Regions from separate parts of the Cytobacillus sp. SAFR-174 genome, predicted to be linked through region 4. Evidence: riboswitches for the same ligand, from Rfam matches in the RefSeq annotation. Region 4 holds a riboswitch; each other region holds the start of a gene.

Region 1 (3,211 bases), 130 kb from region 4:
TCAAAATCTGACACACCCACATGTTTAATGTTATGTTTATTGATATATTCCACACTCTCATTTATAGCGGCCGGATCTTCAAAGATTACCTTCTCTCCGGTTTCATCACTGCGGATATAGACATTCCCTTCAAAATAAAATGGCATATGGATACCTCTTTTTCATTTAACTTGCTGCATACTATAGAATTTCTCCGCCGCCATCCATTTTTCCTATCAACAAAAAAAGAGCTGCTATAAAAGCCGCCCCATCCTAACGTTTTATACGTTGTCCTATAAAATACTCTTAAATCCCCTCGCCTGCTCATCCAGCTTTCTTGCTGCTTCCCCGATATCTTTAAATGCGGATACCGCCTGTTCATTAAGAACCTGATTTTCAGAGATGCCGGACTGTGATTGCAGGGTGGCGTCACTGATTTTGTTGATTTCACTTGATATTCCTTCAATATGGGCGTTGACTTCCTGAATGGAGTCCTGCACCCGGTTTGCGAGCTTCCGCACTTCTCCGGCAACGACGTTGAAGCCTCTGCCATGCTCGCCTGCACGCGCGGCTTCTATGGCTGCATTTAAGGCGAGCAGGTTGGTTTGCGCCGCTATTTCCCGGATCGTTTTTACGATGCTGCCGATGGATTGTGCCTGTGATTTGAGAGAATGGAGGATTTCCAGGTTTCCTTTGGATTCATGAACAAGCTTGCCTATTGCCTGAGCAGCCTCTTCACTTCTCTCAATTCCAGCTTTTGCTTTTTCACTAAGGGCTTCTGACATTTCCTGAAGCTGGTATGCCACCTGTGCTGTATTCGTTTCCCGCTCCGTTATATCAGTAGCAATCTTCACGACACCGGCGACCTTGCCATCACTCCCGAAAACGGGTGTGTATGTTGCTTCGAGCCAAATGAGGTCTCCTTGTTTGGTCACACGCTGGATTTTTTCCTGAAAGCTTTTGCCATTGCGCAGATTTCTCCAAAGCTCCTGATATCCCCTACTGGCCGCAAACTCAGGGGTACAAAATTGCTTATGCAGCATATTTGGCATCTCTTCTGCCCGATATTTCACGGTTTTGGCAAAATTCTCATTTGCCCAGAGCACTTTCCCGTTCCCATCAAATTCAATCATCGCCAGAGAATTTTCAATTGCAGCCAAAACAGCTTCTTTTTCAAGAACCTGTGTGCTTTTAACATGATTAGGCTGATACGTTGTAAGCATGCTCTTCCTCTTTTCAAAAAAGTTTGTCAGAACATATCCTTACAAGCAAGTGATTCCTTGTAAGTGCTGGCCGGTTGCGCTACTAGCTCGAATTCATTCAAGCGCCCAAATTTCCCTTGAATTCTCATTGCTTCCAACTTGTTCTACTATATGTCTATAGTACTAGTATCGGTTTGGCATCACAATTTTGAATGCTCTGCTCTTCTTTATGCTGAAAATTCAAATAATTAATCATTAAGGCCCATGATTCCCATAATTAGTAAAAGTAGAATAGAACTGTAAGAGATGATGAGGAAGGGATGGATTTATCTGAAAAGTAAACTGATTGCGTTATCTTTGGCCTCTGCTTTAAGTTTTTTACTTTTTCCGGAAAGTAGTTTTGCGGAGAAAACAGCTGTGGAAAACCAGGCGATCATACCTGGTGCGCACACGGTAACAGAACAATACTTTGACGGCTCCGGCAACAACTGGCTCACTACTAAGAATCCCCTGCAATATCAGCAGGCAACCCTTTACGGCAATATTGGCCTGGCTCCTTATCTATGGGGAAATGCAGCGGAAGGAACCGGATGGCACCAAATGTACAAGCCTGCTTCTGTAACAGGAACTCAGGTAAATGGTATTTTTGAAGATGCCCAGTTTGTCATCAGGGTTCCGGACCACTGGAATGGCCGGCTGGTAGTTTCGGGAATACCCGCGACAAGAAATGAAACGTCGACCGATCTGCTTTTCAGCGATTATGTACTGGAAAAAGGATATGCTTTTGCAGCGATCGATAAAGGCACCCAGGGCGAGGCTGATCCAGCTGATCCATTGGCAAAAGTAAAGAATGCGCTAGCCGGTGAGGATGATAGTGTCGCGGAATGGCATCAGCGGTTCCGCCAGGTTACGAAAGCCGCACAGCAGTACTTAGCCAGCTCACATACGGATGGGCTGATCGATCCGGCAGACTCTTCTGATCCTGCGAGTGATTTAGTATCCGCACAGCATAAGATTCCTACATATGCAATGGGAATTTCCAATGGCGGCTACGTCGTGCGCTATGCTCTTGAAAATGACGATCCGGAGAAAACCGGCGAACCCCGTCTTTTTGATGGAGGAGTCGACTGGGAAGGCGTATTATGGACGGAGAAAAAAGAAAATTTAATCAGTTCCCTGACCACTGTTGTGAATCATGCGGAGGAAGCTTTGTATGGAAGCGGCAAAGAACAGCAAAAAGCGGTTAAAGAGCTATACAAAGCAGGCTTGCCAAAAGGGTCTGAAAAACTGTGGGCTTACCATGATCAGGTATACTGGTTTGTCTCGCTGAATATCTATCGGGACCATTTCGATCCGGAAGCACCCGGCCGGACGGAATGGAGCAATTACCTGAACTTCGTTAATGGCGTGAGAGACCGATCTTATGATCCTATTTTTGAAGATTATAAGTATGTGACCCGGCCGAAGGAAGTGAAGGAAAATATTAAGGCGGTGGCCAATACCGGAGATATTGATGTGCCGCTGATCTCCTTCACGGGGTCACTGGACTCGCTGATATTCCCGGAAATCCATGCCAAGGGATATGAGAAGCTGGTTAAGAAAGCCGGAAAGCAGGATTTGCACCGTATGTACACGATCGAGAACGGCAACCATGTTGACAGCCTGGTCTGGAACCCGGGCACCGATCCGGATCAGGAACTACAGCCACTGCTGCCTTATGCTCATCAATCATTTGACCTGCTAGTTGACTGGGTGGAAAACGGTGAAGCGGCCCCTGCGAGCAAAACGGTTGATGCACCGGCGAACCCTGTTAAGGTCGTTGATTTGAAAACAGGGCATGAACGGGATCCTCGTTAGGGTGGTTATTCGAAGCGGGGATGAGTTCTGAAATTGAGATAAATTTTTTCGCACAGAAAAAGTCTTATCCGCACAGAAATTGAGGCTATCCGCACATAACGTTATATATGAATGCATCTAGTTGCAGTTTTAGATAAAATATCATCTAAATATGCTGCCCCAGTCATTTTAGA
Region 2 (3,211 bases), on a different contig from region 4:
CCGCTGATAATTCTTCCATTCCATTTAATATTTCTTTATGAATATGAAGATGGCGCTTTAACGAAAAATACCGGTAGGCCAAAAAAACCGATACTCCCATTAAGATAATAATGATGCCTAGCATAATCGCTTCCATTTTTGAAAATCCCCTTACATCTATTTAATTAAATTAAACTTCAGTTTAGTGTGTTTACATTTAAAGCTCTTTTATAAGGATATATGTACCATCCGCTACATTTTCAGGAATGCCACGCAACTTAAGGTTCTCTTGATATTTATAGACGATAAAATTTCCTTCTGTATCTTTATATTTTTTCATATTATGATATTTTTCCATTACACGTATTGATTTCGGGTTGGTTGCTTCACCTAGAACAGCCTTTAATCCTTGGGATGATGCTTTTGCGATTAATCTATTTCCTAGTTGCTGAATAATTTCTTGACGATTATGTTCAGCAATTACGCCTAACATAAAAAGGTGTAATAGTTCCCCATCTATAATGTCATGTCCATTCTGTATTTTATAATCTTCCATGAAACGTTTATCCACATCTTCCAAAACACGCAGAATTACATTCATATCATAAAAAGAACCTTCAAATATATCTTCTCCGATTATCTCAGGTGCATTTGTATCTCCCGCAAGTACACCAACAACATTATGATGAGCATCCAGTGCAACTGCGCAATATCCCTGTTCAATCGTAGAGTCTAAATAATCCTTGGTAAACTGATAGAAATCCTCATAGCCTATATTCAATTGACCTACCATTGGCTCCTGAATCCATTTCCCTGCAACCTCTACCCCTATGAATGTTCGAGCCAGACAATCTGCTGCTTTCACAATTAATTCTGGCTGATCCTTCTTTATGATTTCGTATGTATATAACTCTAGTGTTGTTTGCACTTCTTTACTCCCTTTCAAATGTAAAATAATGATTCCTTCATCATTGTCACCAACATCAGATGCCATGAGGCACTTTATCAATGAATGTACCCGAGAACTCAATTCTCTCAAGTGCATTCCTGATTTGCACCTGCGCAATTTTAGATGATGGTTTTACTACAAGAATATCCTTAAATCCCAGTGAAGAATAAAATTGCATTGTCTGTTCAAGCTGTGGAACCACCTTTGATGGGACAGGTGATTGGTGGGTCCCATCTACAACAAATGTATAACTTTGCCTTGATACCTTATTAATCGTATCCTGTAAATCTATCATATAACCTTCCGCATCCTCCTCTCTCATTAACCCATGAACCTGTACATGAACTTCCTTTGCAACCTCATTAATGGCCATTTTGTATTTTTTCTTATCTACAACTATCATCTCTGATCTCCTCTGCCTGTATTCTTCATATTTTTTTGCCTATTTAGACAGTGTCCAAAAAAAGACTATCCCCAAATTAAAAGGGATAGCCAAATAAACTGTCTTTATTATCCTTGGCAACCCGACTGTCATTACCCCAAGAGGATTTTAGACTCGTAGCTTTGCGTCCTTACCTTTCGATAAGTTTGCCTTTTTCTATTTTATTAAATAGGACTAATTTCACGATTACATTTTACTATACCATTATAGTAAACTTGCCATTTTTTGTCGATACTTGTATTTTTTATTTACAAATCCAATTTTATACAATTTGATATTAAAGAAATAAAAATGTCTCCCATAGGTTTAGTCAACTTATGAGAAGCCTCAATTAACAATCTTTATGTTAGCAAAATAGCAGCATTCCACAGAACATCGTTAGCACAAACCCCGGCCGGTAAAAACCAACTCTATGTTCTTAATTTCTAAATTAACAAGTCCCTTTTCAAAAAAGCGAAAATAACTGAGATTAATAATTTATAGAACTGATGTATTTTGTTATTCTAGTAAATATGCATATTGGGCAGTTTAGGAGTGGATTTTAACCGTGAACAAAAAAGACATTGCACAGATTCGGAAACAATTTAAGTTAAATAATGACTTACTAAAGATCTCAGATATTTTTAACGTCTATATTATGAAGGAATCAAGCGAGATATATCATTATGAGAGCCAGCCTTTTGAAATGCTGGATCAGGATCAGCAGGAGCTCTTTATGGACAACTTCAAAAAGATGCTTGGCGGCCAATTGGATGAAAAGCTCTTTGAATTAAAGTTTCAGAGGGATGCGGAAAACAGCAGTCAGCTCATCCTTCATCAAGGGCTGCTGACCAATGATGCTGAGGGCTGGACGGAACAAATGCTTCAGATTGTCGGCAAAATGCTGGGAGTCCGGCAATATGAAAAAGATATTGTTGTTACGTTCATTCGCGGAGAGTATCTAAAGCCTATGAAGCGCCGCAATCCAGAGGCCGAGGAAAGTGAACGGGATGCCGTTTATTCTCATCCCTTTATTCTCTGCAGCATCAATAACACGCAGGAACCGAAGAAAGAACTGCTTTTTGATTATGTTGAAAGGGAATTTAAATATCATTTTACCGTTGATCCGATTATCAACCTCAAGTCTCCCATTTCAGGGTTCCTATTCCCTTGCTTCACTGATCACGCGGCTGATGTCAATCACGTCCTGTATTCTGCAGGCAAGGTCCATGAGCCCGACCACCAGTTCATTGAGGACGTGTTAAACGGGGAAGAAACAATGACGGCGCAGGATGATAAAATCGTTTTTGAAGAAATTATTAAAGACGTCACAGGAGATCAGCTTAGCCCATCAACACTTTCCAGCGTATATGAAGAGATAAACCGGATGATCGTGGAAAACGAAGAGGATGAACCGCCGAAGCTGGATTCCAAAGACGTAGAACATGTTTTAAAGGTAAGCGGCATCGAAGACATTGATTCAGAAAAGGTCCAATCCGCTTATCAAAAAATCATCGATGATGACAAATATGAAATAAAAGCAAGCAGCGTCCTGCCCAAATACAATTCAAAATCAATCAAAATCAGCACAAAAGCAGCCAACATATCCATCTGCCCGCAGGATCTTAGATATGTAAGACAAATTAATTTTGACGGCAAGCGTTACCTGATGATCGAGGTGGAAGAAGATACCGTGATTGAAGGCTTTACGATGATTCCGGAAGCTTTTGGCGGGGGTCAGGATAAAGAATAAGCAGCGGCGATACCTTTCGAAATAAGTATACTATTTAAAAAAGGAATTTCCAGATAGGAATTCCTTTTTTGGCGTTATAAGCAGTTTAGGGGTTGAGACAAGGCGCCTG
Region 3 (3,211 bases), on a different contig from region 4:
AGGTGTTAAGTCAAAAAGGATATCCTGTTCTTGATCTGGAAGAAATGGCAGGACACCGCGGATCGATCTTCGGCTCCTTTGGCATGGGGGAAGGCAGCACACAGAAAACATTTGATGCTCTTTTGTATCAAGCCCTTTCTGAGGTTAAAGGCTCCCCTTATATTATTATGGAAGCTGAAAGCAAGCGGATTGGCAAGGTGGTTCAGCCGGACGAGCTGCTCGATACTAAAAAAAACGCAATCCACATTGATATGTTTGCAAGCATCGAATCCCGTGTCCAGCGTATTCTGAGGGACTATGTGGAACCATATCAAAAAGAAGGATGGTTCAAGCCGAAAGTGGATGAAAGCCTTGTGTTTATTAAAAAACGGCTGAAGGATACCGAAATCCGCGAGCAGCTGGATGAATCAGTTCAAACGGAGAACTACGAGCTATTTATTAAGCTTTTATTAGAACACTATTACGACCCGCGCTATGCTTTTAAACAGCATGATTATGAAGGCGAATTCCACCATGTGAATGCAGATGATGTGGAAGCAGCTGCACAGCAGGTTATTCAAATAATTGAGAAGCAAAATGCTCCCGTCTTATGACGAGGAGCATTACTTTTTGAGAGCGACAAAAGATATATTTTTTAAAAACTGTGATAACTAGCTATTTAAATCGGTTGACACTGTGGTATGATGATAATAATATTGAACAAAACGTTCTTAATATGGAACTCATTATGATATAATCCTATTACATACAAAATAAGGTGTGTGGTATACGATGATCGGTGATCGTGTAAAAAAACTTCGCCAGGAAAAGAAAATGTCCTTATCCGAGCTTGCAGACCAGGCCGGTGTGGCAAAATCATACTTAAGCTCACTTGAACGAAATTTGCAGACCAATCCATCGATTCAATTCCTTGAAAAAATCGCAGGTGTCCTGAATGTTCCCGTGGACCATTTGATCCATGAGCAGATCAACAAGGAAGATCTGGATTCCGAATGGATGAAAATTGTGAAAGAAGCCATGGAGTCTGGTGTTTCCAAGGAGCAATTTAGGGAGTTTTTGGATTTTAATAAGTGGAAAAGCGGACAAAAATCATAATAGCCATGAGCCTGAATACACAGGCTTATTTTTTTGGCAAAAATAAAAAGCATTTCCATTTAGAGATGCCTCTAACAGAAATACTTAGCAATATCGGATATTTAAGCTTCGATCAGAACCTCTTTGGCTCTGTTATTATGTAAAAACTCTCTAACTTCTTCCTTTTGCAGGCCTAAGTTTCTTGCTTCCATAATTAACTGCAGCCACTCTAAATCAATCTCTTCGACCTTAATATTTTGCTCTGTCAACATTCTTCCCCCCAGGATACGTATCGTATTCCAGGCAATCCAGCCATCGTAGTATTTTTCAATACCTTAGACCCGCGACTTTGCGTCCCCATCTTTCAATGAGTTTGCCTTTTTCTGCGCCTATCGGCTCAAAGAAATATTTTCCATAGATGTATTCTACTATGGGCGTATTGCTAATGGTGTCTTTTTTTGTAAATATAATTAATTATTTTAATATTAAATTAATTTATTTTTCGACAAAAGTCTCTCAAATCCCTCACTTATTTAAGTGTTCTCTGTTTAGAATAGTAAGAATGGCCGATTCTTTTCCTATAATTCTTATTAATTTCCTGCAGAGAATAGGTGTGCGAAATTTTCTTTTTCTTATAGATAATATGGGCCGGTTCCCGTGTCATCGCATCCAGAAAAGTTTCATTCGTCAAATCAGTTCCGCAAACCGGGCAAAGCCACTCTCCGGTTTCAGTGCTGCTGAAAGATGGGTTATGGCATTTAGTGCAGTTTTTTTGATACATGAGACACCGCCTGAACTATTTTATATTGATATATATTTCCTATTTGGGTTTTAATGAATGCTGTTAAGCAATTAATGAGAAAAGCCAAACAGCGTGCAGCAGGCATACGATTGAATACATAATTGAAGCTCCGGCTGCTAATAGCTTGACTTTAGATTCTGCGGAGATAACTATTGATAATATGATAAGTAAACAAGAAAGAATTATTTTAAGAGAAAGAAATAAAAAAGGGTGAAGGTCATAAAGATTACCCATTAGCGGATTGCTTTCTTCTATAACATTAAAGTGGAGTCCTAGGGCAGTAAGAAATCCGTCCAGCAGATTTAAGATGGCAAGATAATAAAGCAGCTTTTTCATGTGATCACCACTTTTTAGCTAAGGTGAGTATTTATAAATAAAAATTAAGGCCACGAAGTTTTTACTCTCCTGGCCTTCTCTATCGTTCACTTCTTATCCTTCTATAAAAAACAAGGATTAATACACTTCCTGTTCCCAATAACAATCCGCCGATCAATAGTAAGTTATAAGTATTGGTAGCTGTGTTTGGCAAAAGATTATCGGTCATTTCAGGATTTATAACAATATTGTCTTTAGAATCACCAGGTTTCGCTCCTTCGTCCGTGGTTTCATCAGAAGGTTCTTCTTCACTTGGAGGATCTCCATCTCCTGGCGGGTCTCCATCATCTGGTGGATCTCCGTCACCTGGCGGGTCTCCATCATCTGGCGGGTCTCCATCATCTGGCGGGTCTCCGTCACCTGGCGGGTCTCCATCATCTGGCGGGTCTCCGTCACCTGGCGGGTCTCCATCATCTGGCGGGTCTCCATCTCCTGGTGGATCTCCATCATCTGGCGGGTCTCCATCTCCTGGTGGGTCTCCATCATCTGGCGGGTCTCCATCATCTGGCGGGTCAGTTGGATCCGTTAATGCCTCAGCAAGAAATATGATTTCTACCTCAGCAGAAGAATCCTGAAAGTCATTTCCAAGAGTGTAAGGCATTGAAACTTGAAAGAATAACTGCTCAGAGCTGCCCTTTGCCAGCTTCCTTGGAGTAAACCCTTCAAAGTCTTTTAACTTTCCTTCAAATAGAATATCTGAATCCTTCTTAACCAAAAGATCAAGTTCTTCGAAAAGCCCTTTTACGGATTTTTTCTTTCCAATTTGCGCTGTGTATCTGAAATCCTGTTTTCCCTGGTTTAGGATGGTTATATCTCGGGGCATCCAGTCACCTGGTTTGAGGTCACCTACTTCGAAAAAGTAGCCGTTTATGTTTGTGTTGATATCTAGTTCTTTATCAGCTGCTAATGCAGTTTTTTCTCCTAAAAAGATAACAAACAGTAAAAATGCTATAATTGAAT
Region 4 (3,211 bases):
TCAAATGGGACTGTATGAGGGAGGATTCGTGTATGCAGTAAAGCCGGATGGTTCATTGAAGTGGAAATTCGCTGTCAGCGGACCAATGGAAGTTCCTGTAGCAGCTGGAGCAGATGGTTCTGTCCTGGTCTCTGATGGTCTAAATTTATTCTTCCTCAATGGAAGCGGGGTCCTTAAATGGAGTAAATCAATAGAAGAAGAATATTCTCTTTATGATATTGTCCATTTTGGAGCGAATGGAATGATTTACGCATTGCTTTATGAGGATGGAGAGAATCACATTTTAGCAATGGGTACTGATGGGGGCTTGAAGTGGCGCCACACTTTTGCGGATGATTTCTCCAATGGAAGCTTTGAGTTGGGTCCGGATGGGAATATTTACTATACTGGTTTCTCTCTGACTTCCTTGAATCCAAATGGACAAGTATTATGGAGCAGGAATCTTTCAGAGGATGACATTTGGGACCGCGGTGATTCCTATAATAAGAAATTATATTTTACAAAGTCAACGTTGGTATACGCGATAAAGAACTATTTGCAGCCAAGTTTCCTTGAAGTTGTTAACATGAAAACAGGGAAATCAGAAGCACGTATTCAGTTTGATCAATCTATTTCTTCTCTCTCTATCTCTTCAAAGAACCAGCCGGTAATAGCCACTGAAGATGGAAAGATTTACTTGGCCGGTAATACGCAGCAGCCAGCACCGGCAAAACCTGATGCCTGTGCAAATTTTAAAGGCGGAAAAGTCTGGTGGAATGGTGCAGAGCTGAAGAAGGGCCAGATTGGAAGACTGACCATCATGCAGGACACTGCATTGTATAAACTTGAAGGAGATAAAAAAGTTCCTGCCCGGACACTGAAAAAGGGTGAAGAGTATCGAATATATGCCTTTAAACCAGGAAAATTGAGTGTGGGCGGCGGGTATTATGTTGACCGGGATGTGAAAATCAAATACGAAACACCTTCGAAGACTAAGCTTGCCCAAGCAAATTGTTCTATTAAATAAATAGTCTGAAAAGTACTTAGTTTAATACTAGCTCCGCGGATCTCCTGCGGGGCTTTTCTTAATGCATCAGCTGTCTTTTTTAAAAGCAAAAAATAGGGACGGGGCACCTGTCCCCGTGGACCATATAAATTATTTGTAAATTTATCCGATAATAATAATGGGTACAGCCAAAGAAATTTGGTGTCACAAAGCTATAGGGGCTAAGGAGTGATTCTATGCCAGCCAGCTGCCAGGCCCTAAAATTTTATAGGAGGAATAGGGAATGAAAAAATTTACACCTGCAGTAGCTGCCGTTCTTGCATTGGGAATGTTGTTCTCAGGTCCGGCTTTTGCAGCACCAAAAGATAATCCTAAGTCGGAAAAGGTACAGAAAGTGAAGGAGAATCAACAGTCTAACAAAGGTCAGACTCAGCAGCTAAAATCTATTGACAAGCAATTAGATAAGATTGAAGAAAAAATAACCCATTATCAAGAAAAGCTGCAGAATCTTTATAAACCTATTGAGGATTTGGAAGGAGAAACTGCCGATCCAACAGTAGAAGAAGAGACTCCTGAAAGCAGTGAACAAGGAGCGGAAGAGCCATCAAGCGAACAGGAGGACACAAATGCTCTAAGTGAGTCTGGCACAGAAGAAACTAATGAGGATTCCAGTGGAAATGAAAGTAATGTTGATGCTGCCACAGATAATGAGGATGTATCTGAAGAGGAACTTATTAGTGAAGATGGTAGTGACAGTATAGACAATGATGATACAACTGAAGTCGATGAAGCAGACAGTTCAATTGACGAAGAAGCTGGGGAAGTAGAAGAAGAATTAAATGAATATCCAGGTTATGCTGGCAAATTCAATGCACTTCAAAACCGCTTAGATGCAGTAAATAATCGTCTGGATTCACTCGCTGCAAAAGGAACAGCTGCCGAAGAATGGCAATCTCGTTATGGCAGAATTAAATTGCTTAGTACTCAGATTAACGAAGTTTTAACGACGCTTAAAGAGTTACAGAATGATGTACAAGAAAAAGTGGATAATGATGAATCTGCAGAAGAGTTGGAACCAGCAAAATCAGAGGTTCCAGCATCAAAAGAATGGAACATAAAATTTTCTCGAAAACTTAATGAAAAAACACTTTCAAACTTAGACATAATTGTTCTTGATACAGCGGAAAACCTTATTGAGACATCAATCAGTTATTCTGAAGAAACAAAATCAATAACAATCAAACCAGCCCAGCCGTATAAAGCAGGCGAAACTTATACGCTATACATCGGCAAGGATATCTCAGGGGAAAATGGCTTAAAGCTAAAGAACTCTGTAAAAATGACTTTTTCAATTGAATGGTTTGGAGCCTCACTCAGTATCGAAAAGTTCAACTTTTCATAGTTGAGAGCTAAATGAAGTTTTAATGCAGCGCTAGTGCTATGAACTATATTCAAAGAGAAAGAAGGGAACTTCTTGAAGTTGTTAAAATTATTTATATCTCTCATTCTGCTGCTGGTTATTAGTGCAAATCCTTCAGAAATAAGTGCGGCCGGTACAGAGGACGATTTTTGCTCCCAATTTAAAGGACAATCAAAAATTTGGTGGGATGGGATTGAGTTAAAGCCAGGACAAATCGGACGATTGAGTATTAAGCAGAATACACCTCTTTTTAAATTAGAAGGAGAGAAAAAGACTATTTCCCGTACGTTGAAAGCAGGAGAGTTTTACCGTATCTATGCATTTAAGCCGGGTATGTTAAGTGTGGGTGGAGGATATTATGTTGATCGTGATGTAAAAATCACCTATCAAACTCCAAGTAAAACAAAACTAGCAGCGGTAAAATGTATCAACAACCCATTAAAAGCTGTTTCTTATAAGGAACTTGAGAAATCAGTAATCTATGAAGGAGACCTTGGCAAAATTGAGAAATACCTAAGCAATTATGATGATAAAGATGATCTTTCTAAATTATTGGCTCAGGTATCATATTTAAGTACGGATAGAAATAGATTTGGATATAACGAAATTGCAGTCTTATTACTAAATAGCGGTGCAGATCCAAACTTCGAAGATTTTCAAGGTTTTACGCCATTGTCTCATGCCGTTCTCCAGCAAAACGCTGGTTTAGCCAAGATATTAATTGAAGCAGGTGCAAGCACAGACTTTATTAATCCTATTTCAGGTGAACAATTAATAGATGAAGTGTATGAAACTGGAAACTCTGA

What was found. A riboswitch is a leader RNA that binds a small molecule or an ion and turns the genes downstream of it on or off. The one in region 4 is predicted to bind cyclic di-GMP.
Region 1: another riboswitch for cyclic di-GMP. It lies ahead of ACTHRG_RS04600 (methyl-accepting chemotaxis protein); the one in region 4 lies ahead of ACTHRG_RS05080 (Ig-like domain-containing protein).
Region 2: another riboswitch for cyclic di-GMP. It lies ahead of ACTHRG_RS20270 (hypothetical protein); the one in region 4 lies ahead of ACTHRG_RS05080 (Ig-like domain-containing protein).
Region 3: another riboswitch for cyclic di-GMP. It lies ahead of ACTHRG_RS16100 (anti-repressor SinI family protein); the one in region 4 lies ahead of ACTHRG_RS05080 (Ig-like domain-containing protein).

The regions. Positions count from the first base shown of each region.
Region 1 is NZ_JBQCMZ010000003.1:129,365-132,575, reverse strand. It holds gene ACTHRG_RS04600 (methyl-accepting chemotaxis protein) at 273-1,202, opposite strand; cyclic di-GMP riboswitch class II at 1,262-1,346, opposite strand; gene ACTHRG_RS04595 (alpha/beta hydrolase) at 1,512-3,038, shown strand.
Region 2 is NZ_JBQCMZ010000025.1:12,898-16,108, reverse strand. It holds gene ACTHRG_RS20280 (methyl-accepting chemotaxis protein) at 1-136, opposite strand, end outside; gene ACTHRG_RS20275 (hypothetical protein) at 197-973, opposite strand; gene ACTHRG_RS20270 (hypothetical protein) at 963-1,331, opposite strand; cyclic di-GMP riboswitch class I at 1,444-1,531, opposite strand; gene ACTHRG_RS20265 (DUF4317 domain-containing protein) at 1,918-3,102, shown strand.
Region 3 is NZ_JBQCMZ010000016.1:6,598-9,808, reverse strand. It holds gene mnmH (tRNA 2-selenouridine(34) synthase MnmH) at 1-593, shown strand, start outside; gene ACTHRG_RS16105 (helix-turn-helix domain-containing protein) at 772-1,095, shown strand; gene ACTHRG_RS16100 (anti-repressor SinI family protein) at 1,197-1,346, opposite strand; cyclic di-GMP riboswitch class I at 1,374-1,462, opposite strand; gene ACTHRG_RS16095 (hypothetical protein) at 1,604-1,855, opposite strand; gene ACTHRG_RS16090 (DUF5658 family protein) at 1,919-2,212, opposite strand; gene ACTHRG_RS16085 (LPXTG cell wall anchor domain-containing protein) at 2,292-3,211, opposite strand, start outside.
Region 4 is NZ_JBQCMZ010000003.1:257,527-260,737, forward strand. It holds gene ACTHRG_RS05075 (outer membrane protein assembly factor BamB family protein) at 1-1,006, shown strand, start outside; cyclic di-GMP riboswitch class I at 1,157-1,240, shown strand; gene ACTHRG_RS05080 (Ig-like domain-containing protein) at 1,269-2,387, shown strand; gene ACTHRG_RS05085 (ankyrin repeat domain-containing protein) at 2,460-3,211, shown strand, end outside.